2 regions of the Streptomyces sp. NPDC001513 genome follow, and region 2 is predicted to be linked to the other one. Evidence: riboswitches for the same ligand, from Rfam matches in the RefSeq annotation. Region 2 holds a riboswitch; the other holds the start of a gene.

Region 1 (4,203 bases), on a different contig from region 2:
CGGCCGCCGACCGCGACCCCGAGCGGTTCGCGGAACCGGATACCCTCGACCTCTCCCGGACCGACAACCAGCACCTCGGGTACGGGCACGGCATCCACTACTGCCTGGGCGCCCCGCTCGCGCGACTCGAAGGACAGACGGCGCTCGCGACCCTGCTGACCCGCCTGCCCGATCTGGAACTGGCTGTTCCGCCCCAAGACCTGCGCTGGCGTGGGGGGTTGATCATGCGAGGGCTACGTACTCTTCCCGTCCGGTTCACGGCTCAAAACACTTGCGCGGCTTCTGATGAAAAGTCAGATCCCGCTTGAACTTGTGACAATCGTTCGAAGGCCGCTAGGTTCTGCCGTTACCCCGCTGTTATGCGAAAGGTGCACCCTCATGCGTTCCGGGAACGGCCGCCACAGACGCCCCCGCCAGGTCCCCGCGCTGGTAGTCACAGCCGGAGTCACTGGCTCCGCGTTGGCCCTGCCGCTGCTAGCCGCCACCAATGCCACCGCTGCCGACACCGCGACCTGGGACAAGGTCGCCGAGTGCGAGAGCGGCGGCTCCTGGAGTGCCAACTTCGGCAGCGGCGCGTACGGCGGGCTGCAGTTCACCCAGGAGGAGTGGAAGAGCGCCGGCGGACTCGACTTCGCCGAGCGCGCCGACCTCGCGAGCCGCTCCCAGCAGATCGCCGTGGCCGAGCGGGTGCTGGCCTCGCAGGGGCCGCAGGCGTGGCCGCTGTGCGCCACCTCGGCCGGGCTGGAGCAGCAGAGCCCCGCCGCCCAGGTGGATCCCGGTCTGGCCGGCAGCACCGGGACGATCGCCCCCTCGCCCTCCCGCCCGGACGACGCGGTGCCGTCCACCACCGGCGGCGAGCCGGCCAAGGACTTCGGCGCCCCGACCCACGCGGCCCCCAGCCCGACCGGCAGCCCCTTCCTGATCCCCGACGCCCCGTCCGTCGGACTCCCCGTCATGCCGGCGCCGGACGTCCCGACGACGCCTCCCGTCGACCCGTCGCAGCCGACGGTCCCGGGCACCCCGGGCACCACCCCGCTGCCGCCCGTCGACCCGACGGCTCCGACCCTCCCGGTGGACCCCTCGTCGCCGACGACCCCGCCCGCCACCCCGGGGGCGACCCCGACGGACCCGGCCGCCCCGACCGCCCCCGCGACCCCGGGCGCCACTCCGGACGGCGCTGCGGCCGAGGGCAGCGGCAAGCACCGAGGCGCCCCCGCGCCCGAGGCCCCCGTCCCGTCTGACGCCGCGTCGATCCCCACGTACACGGTCCAGGAGGGCGACAGCCTGGCGACCATCGCGGTTGCCAAGGGAGTCAAGGGCGGCTGGAACGGCCTCTACGAGGCCAACGAGCAGGTCATCGGCGAGGACGCCAACCTGATCAAGCCCGGCCAGAACCTGGATCTAACCGCGCAATAAGGACACTTCAGGCGCCCGGAAAGAACTGATTGTCGGTTATCTGTAAGTGAGACATGTGTCTCTTCCGGTCAACTGGCGTGTCCCGCCCCGGGGCTTCCGCAAACCCCGCCCTCACCTGCGCAAACACCCCTGCGGAGAGCGCAAGTAGGGCCCCTCTCTCCCCGATGTTCCTCGTTGAACATCGGGGAGAGACCTGTCTACCTTCTGATTCGCCCGCCACCGCGGGCTCCTTCGACCGCATCGCCGAATCCTGCCGGCGGACGGGGGGAACAGTCGTCGCGTCAAGCGCCGAAGGCAGGAGCGGGGGAACCAAGGTAGGCGCCGGGAGCGGCCGTTGAGAGACGGTCACGCCACCGGCTAGGGGTTAAGACGTGCGCTAGGTCGCACGGCCGGGCAACTCACTCGCCCGAACCCGACAGCTCACCTCGTAGGCGTCGGTGAGGAGAAACTCCATGCTGCTTTCCGGCAAGGGCAAGCACCGTCGCGCCTCCAAGGCCGTCCGCATCGTCACGCTCGCCGGTGTCGCCGGTGTGGCCGTCGCCGCCCCCCTGATGGCCGCGGGCACCGCCAGCGCCGCCACCGCGTCCGAGTGGGACAAGGTCGCGCAGTGCGAGTCCGGCGGCAACTGGTCCATCAACACGGGCAACGGCTACTACGGCGGACTGCAGTTCTCGTCCTCGACGTGGGCCGCGTACGGCGGCAAGTCGTACGCCGCGCAGGCCAACCAGGCCTCGAAGTCCCAGCAGATAGCCGTCGCCGAGAAGGTCCTCAAGGGCCAGGGCAAGGGCGCCTGGCCGAGCTGCGGCAAGGGTCTGTCGAACTCCTCCTACACCGGTGGCGGCACGGAGACCTCGACGCAGAACAAGCCGAAGGCCGACTCGAAGAAGACCGAGCAGAAGTCCACCCCGAAGGCGACCCCGAAGGCCACGCCGAAGAAGGAGACCAAGCGCTCCGAGGCCCCGACCACCCGCTCCGAGCGCCCGGCGGCCCCCGAGGCCCCGAAGACCGGCAACGGCTCGTACGAGGTCAAGCCCGGCGACACCCTCGGCACCATCGCCGAGGCCAACGGCGTCAAGGGCGGCTGGGAGAAGCTCTTCGAGCTGAACAAGGACATCGTCTCGGACGCCGACCTGATCTTCCCGGGTCAGAAGCTGAAGCTCAGCTGAACACTGCGGCAATAGCCGCAGCAGCGCACGCAACGCACAGCGTTCCCCCCGCCCGGCGCGTCTCCCCCCACGCGCCGGGCGGCGGTGTGCGCACCGGGTGACGGGCGGCGAACCAGAGACCTAATGTCCCGGAAGCGGGGTATTCGGTCCCTTTTTCGTCCCAGGGGTCGGGCGGTCGGCCGGCCGAGTGCCCCGGGCCGGTTAGGCTCTAAGCGGCAAGGCCGTCCCACGGCCTGACATGCCACCGCACACCCAGCGTCACATCCCAGAAGGAGATGCTCGTGCCGTCCATCGACGTCGTCGTAGCCCGGGAAATCCTGGACTCCCGAGGCAACCCCACGGTCGAGGTCGAGGTGGGCCTCGACGATGGCAGCACCGGCCGTGCTGCAGTCCCGTCCGGCGCCTCCACCGGTGCATTCGAGGCCATCGAGCTCCGTGACGGTGACCCCAACCGTTACTTCGGCAAGGGTGTCGAGAAGGCCGTCCTCGCCGTCATCGAGCAGATCGGCCCGGAGCTCGTCGGCTACGACGCCACCGAGCAGCGCCTGATCGACCAGGCCATGTTCGACCTGGATGCCACCGACAACAAGGGCTCCCTCGGCGCCAACGCCATCCTCGGCGTCTCCCTCGCCGTCGCGCACGCCGCGTCCGAGGCCTCGGACCTGCCGCTCTTCCGCTACCTCGGCGGCCCGAACGCGCACCTGCTGCCCGTTCCGATGATGAACATCCTCAACGGCGGGTCGCACGCCGACTCCAACGTGGACATCCAGGAGTTCATGATCGCCCCGATCGGCGCGGAGTCCTTCTCCGAGGCGCTGCGTTGGGGTGCCGAGGTCTACCACACCCTCAAGAAGGTCCTGCACACCAAGGGCCTCTCCACCGGTCTGGGCGACGAGGGCGGCTTCGCGCCGAACCTGGAGTCCAACCGCGCCGCGCTCGACCTCATCGTCGAGGCCATCAAGCAGGCCGGCTACACCCCGGGCAAGGACATCGCGCTCGCGCTCGACGTCGCCGCGTCCGAGTTCTACAAGGACGGCAAGTACGAGTTCGAGGGCCAGTCCCGCTCGGCCGCCGAGATGACCGAGTACTACGAGGAGCTCGTCTCCGCGTACCCGATGGTCTCCATCGAGGACCCGCTGTACGAGGACGACTGGGCCGGCTGGAAGACCCTCACCGACAAGCTGGGCTCCAAGGTCCAGATCGTCGGCGACGACCTCTTCGTCACCAACCCGGAGCGTCTGGCCCGCGGCATCGAGGAGGGCTCCGCGAACGCCCTGCTCGTGAAGGTGAACCAGATCGGTTCGCTGACCGAGACCCTGGACGCCGTCGAGATGGCCCAGCGCAACGGCTTCAAGTGCATGATGTCCCACCGCTCCGGTGAGACCGAGGACGTCACCATCGCCGACCTCGCCGTCGCCGTGAACTGCGGTCAGATCAAGACCGGCGCCCCGGCCCGCTCGGACCGCGTCGCCAAGTACAACCAGCTGCTGCGCATCGAGGAGATCCTCGACGACGCCGCGGTGTACGCGGGCCGCAGCGCCTTCCCGCGCTTCAAGGGCTAATCACCCCCCTGAGGGGCTGGCCTCCGTACGTCCCCGCACTCGGTCCCGTACCGTGTGCG
Region 2 (4,203 bases):
ACGTGGCGCTGACGATCCTGGGCGGCGGGGAGTCCTCGCTGCTCCACAACCGGCTGGTGCGCCGCGACCAGACGGCCGTCGCGGCCGGCTTCGGCATGCTGCGCCTGGCCGGCGCGCCCTCGCTGGGCTGGCTGGACGTCAAGACCTCCAGCGGTGTGGAGATCCCCGCCATCGAGGCGGCCGTGGACGAGGAGCTCGCGCGGTTCGCCGCCGAGGGCCCGACGGCCGAGGAGATGGAGCGGGCCCAGGCGCAGCTGGAGCGCGAGTGGCTGGACCGGCTGAGCACGGTGGCCGGCCGCGCTGACGAACTGTGCCGCTTCGCGGTGCTCTTCGGCGACCCGCAGCTGGCGCTGACCGCCGTCCGGCGCGTCCTCGACATCACCGCCGAGGAGGTGCAGGCCGTGGCCGCGGCCCGACTGCGCCCGGACAACCGCGCGGTGCTCGTCTACGAGCCGATCGCGGCAGACGACGACGAGAACGACGAGTCCGACGAGAACGAGGGGGCGGAGCAGTGAGCGACACCGCAGCCGTCACGATGACCTTCCACCCGCGCCCGCAGGCCGGCGAGCCGCAGCCGTGGGCCTTCCCGGCCCCCGACCGCGGGGAGCTGTCCAACGGGCTGACCCTGCTGCGCTGCCACCGGCCGGGCCAGCAGGTGATCGCGGTCGAGGTCAACCTCGCCGCCCCGCTCGACGCGGAGCCCGCGGGCCTGGACGGCGTGGCGACCATCATGGCGCGGGCGCTCTCCGAGGGCACCGACAAGCACTCCGCCGAGGAGTTCGCGGCCGAGCTGGAGCGCTGCGGCGCCACTCTCGACGCGCACGCGGACCACCCGGGCATCCGGGTCTCCCTGGAGGTCCCGGCCTCCCGGCTGGCCAAGGCGGTGGGCCTGCTCGCCGAGGCGCTGCGCGCCCCCGCCTTCGCCGACGCCGAGGTGGACCGCCTGGTCCGCAACCGGCTCGACGAGATCCCGCACGAGCTGGCCAACCCCCAGCGCCGTGCCGCCAAGCAGCTCTCCAAGGAGCTGTTCCCGGCGTCCCTGCGGATGTCCCGGCCGCGCCAGGGCACCGAGGAGACCGTCGCCCGGATCGACTCCGGCGCCGTACGGGCCTTCTACGAGGCCCACGTACGCCCCGCCACCGCCACCGCGGTGGTCGTCGGCGACCTGACCGGCATCGACCTGGACGCCGTGTTGGCGGACACCCTGGGCGCCTGGACGGGCAACACCGCCGCGGCCCTCCCGGTGCCGCCGGTGACCGCCGACGACACCGGCCGCGTGGTCATCGTGGACCGCCCCGGAGCGGTCCAGACGCAGCTGCTGATCGGCCGGATCGGGCCGGACCGCCACGACCAGGTCTGGGCGGCCCAGGTGCTGGGCACGTACTGCCTTGGCGGCACCCTCACCTCCCGCCTGGACAAGGTGCTGCGCGAGGAGAAGGGGTACACCTACGGCGTGCGCGCCTTCGGCCAGGTGCTGCGCTCCACCGCGGACGGCAAGGGCGCCTCGATGCTTGCCATCAGCGGCTCGGTGGACACCCCGAACACCGGTCCGGCGCTGGAGGACCTCTGGAAGGTGCTGCGCACCCTCGCGGAGGGCGGTCTGACCGATGCCGAACGCGATGTGGCCGTACAGAACTTGGTGGGCGTGGCCCCGCTGAAGTTCGAGACGGCGGCCTCGGTCGCCGGCACCCTGGCCGACCAGGTCGAGCAGGAGCTGCCGGACGACTACCAGGCGCAGTTGTACGCGCGGCTGGCGGAAACGGGCACGGTGGAGGCGACTTCGGCGGCCGTGAAGGCCTTCCCGGCGGACCGCCTGGTCACGGTCCTGGTGGGCGACGCGGCAGTGATCGAGGAGCCGGTGCGCGCCCTCGGGATCGGGGACGTCACGGTCGTCACCAACTGACCTGTCGGTGACGGCCGACTGACGGCCGACCGACGGATCGCGCAGGGGCTCTGGCGGGCTTATCCGCTGGGGCCCCTTTTGTCCGTTTAGCGGCTAGGTTGCTTGTATGGGGTGTGGCGTACGCAACAAAAAGGCGCGTCTGTTTGGCGATTGACTGATGATCCGCCTAGCGTCAATCCCGCTGTCCGTCAGTTGTGCCCGCCGCATCCGCGGCACCGGACAGCGATCGCCGAGTCCCCGTCAGGCGCGAGCCTGGGGAGCCGGGGACCCACATGAGTCCCTGGGGTGAATCGGACCCCCTCGCAAGAGGAGGCCCGTAGGAGACCTTCCTGCTCCGAACCCGTCAGCTAACCCGGTAGGCGAGAAGGAAGGAAAGGATCAAACCCTTCATGGCGTTTGGCAGTCGTCCCGCTGGTACCGGTAAGCACCGTGGCTCCAGCCGCCTGAGCAAGAAGACCGCCGGCTACGCCGGTATCGCCGCGATCGCCACCACGGGTGTCGTCGGCTCCCTCGCCGCCCCGGCCTTCGCCGCGGACAACCACAGCAGCTCCGCCCCGGAGAACGGGCTGGGTGCCGTGGTCGTCGCCGAGGACCTCGCGGGTGACATCGCCGACCAGGCCGATTCCCAGCAGCGCGCCGCCGAGCACGCCGCCGCCAAGGCGCAGGCGGAGGCGGAGGCCAAGCAGAAGGCCGCCGAGTCCAAGCGCCTCGCCGAGGCCAAGGCGAAGGCCGAGCGCGACGCCGCCGAGCGGGCGGCCCGCGAGGAGGAGCGCAAGCGCCTCAACACCTTCGTCGCCCCGGTGGACGGCTCGTACGTCAGCACGCAGTACCACGCGGGCGGCGGCATGTGGTCCTCCGGCAGCCACACCGGCATCGACTTCCACGCGGCCTCCGGCACCTCGGTCCACGCGGTGGGCTTCGGCACCGTCGTCGAGGCCGGCTGGGGCGGCGCGTACGGCAACAACGTCGTGATCAAGCACAACGACGGCACCTACACCCAGTACGGGCACATGACCTCGCTGAACGTCTCCGTCGGCGAGCAGGTCACCCCGGGCCAGCAGATCGGCCTGTCGGGCTCCACCGGCAACTCCAGCGGCCCGCACCTGCACTTCGAGGCCCGCACGGGCTCGCAGTACGGCTCGGACATCGACCCGATCGCGTACCTGCGCTCGCACGGCGTCAGCCTCTGACCCCGTCCGCACCTTTTCCGAAGGCCCCGGCTCCCCGAGCCGGGGCCTTCGTGTTGCGTCCCTGTGTTGCGTCCCTGTGCAAATGTTTCGCATTTCCGGCCGCTCTCGGAAATTATCGTGTGTTGCAATAGAGTCGCAGCACGCGCATGTGCGTGCAATGAGGCTGGCAGTCGGAAATAGGCGGAGGTTCGGTCTTGCGTATTCCTGCGCACGCGGTATGCACAGCAATCCGCGACGACATCGTCTCCGGGGCGTTCGAGCCGGGCGGCCGGCTGACCGAGGAGGTGCTGGCCCGCCGGTACGGGGTCTCGCGCGTCCCGGTCCGCGAGGCGCTGCGGACCCTGGAGTCCGAGGGCTTCGTGACCACCCGGCGCCATGCGGGGGCCTGTGTGGCCGAGCCGACCGAGCAGGAGGCCGTGGACCTCCTGGAGGTACGGATGCTCCTGGAGCCCCTGGCGGCCGCCCGGGCCGCCCGGCGCCGTACCGAGGCGCACCTCAAGGTGTTGCGCGGGCTGGTCAGGCTGGGGCAGGAGCGGGCCAGGCGGGGCCAGGGGGAGGATCTGCGGTCCCTGGGCGGTTGGTTCCACGAGACGCTCGCCCAGGCCTCCGGCAGTCCCGGGCTGATCGCGCTGCTCACGCAGATGCGGCACAAGGTGGCGTGGATGTACGTGGTGGAGGCGCCGGTGCGGCCGGTGGAGTCCTGGGCGGAGCACGGGGCGATCGTGGACGCGGTGGCGCGCGGGGACGCGGAGCGGGCGCGGGCGCTGACCGCGCTGCACGCCGACCGCGCGGCGGGGGCGCACCGGCTGCGGCTCCGTCCGGCGGTGAGCACTTCGCAACCTGCCGTAAACATGTCGAGCGGCCGGCATTAACAGGAGCCGTATACAAAGGGTGGCGTCGCATGAATTCGCCGTGCAGGGGTGGGGCGAATTTATGGCGTGAATTCACCCTGCCGCTGTGCGGTGAATTCCCGTGGAGCTGAATTCCGGAGCGCCGGGATTCGGGCGGGGCTGTTTCCCGCCGCGGTGCTCCGATTCCCGTGCGAACGACGAAGCCGCGGCCCCGGAGGATCGGGGGCCGCGGCTTCGCCGTGCGTGACGCATGTGACGC

The links. A riboswitch is a leader RNA that binds a small molecule or an ion and turns the genes downstream of it on or off. The one in region 2 is predicted to bind cyclic di-AMP.
Region 1: it holds a riboswitch for cyclic di-AMP, as region 2 does, so the genes downstream of both, ACFYZ4_RS14210 (transglycosylase family protein) here and ACFYZ4_RS17395 (M23 family metallopeptidase) in region 2, are expected to answer to the same signal.

The regions. Positions count from the first base shown of each region.
Region 1 is NZ_JBIAVU010000005.1:500,499-504,701, forward strand. It holds gene ACFYZ4_RS14200 (cytochrome P450) at 1-308, shown strand, start outside; gene ACFYZ4_RS14205 (transglycosylase family protein) at 379-1,416, shown strand; cyclic di-AMP (ydaO/yuaA leader) riboswitch at 1,693-1,865, shown strand; gene ACFYZ4_RS14210 (transglycosylase family protein) at 1,869-2,582, shown strand; gene eno (phosphopyruvate hydratase) at 2,858-4,144, shown strand.
Region 2 is NZ_JBIAVU010000007.1:121,930-126,132, forward strand. It holds gene ACFYZ4_RS17385 (pitrilysin family protein) at 1-515, shown strand, start outside; gene ACFYZ4_RS17390 (pitrilysin family protein) at 536-1,903, shown strand; cyclic di-AMP (ydaO/yuaA leader) riboswitch at 2,121-2,280, shown strand; gene ACFYZ4_RS17395 (M23 family metallopeptidase) at 2,293-3,093, shown strand; gene ACFYZ4_RS17400 (GntR family transcriptional regulator) at 3,288-3,965, shown strand.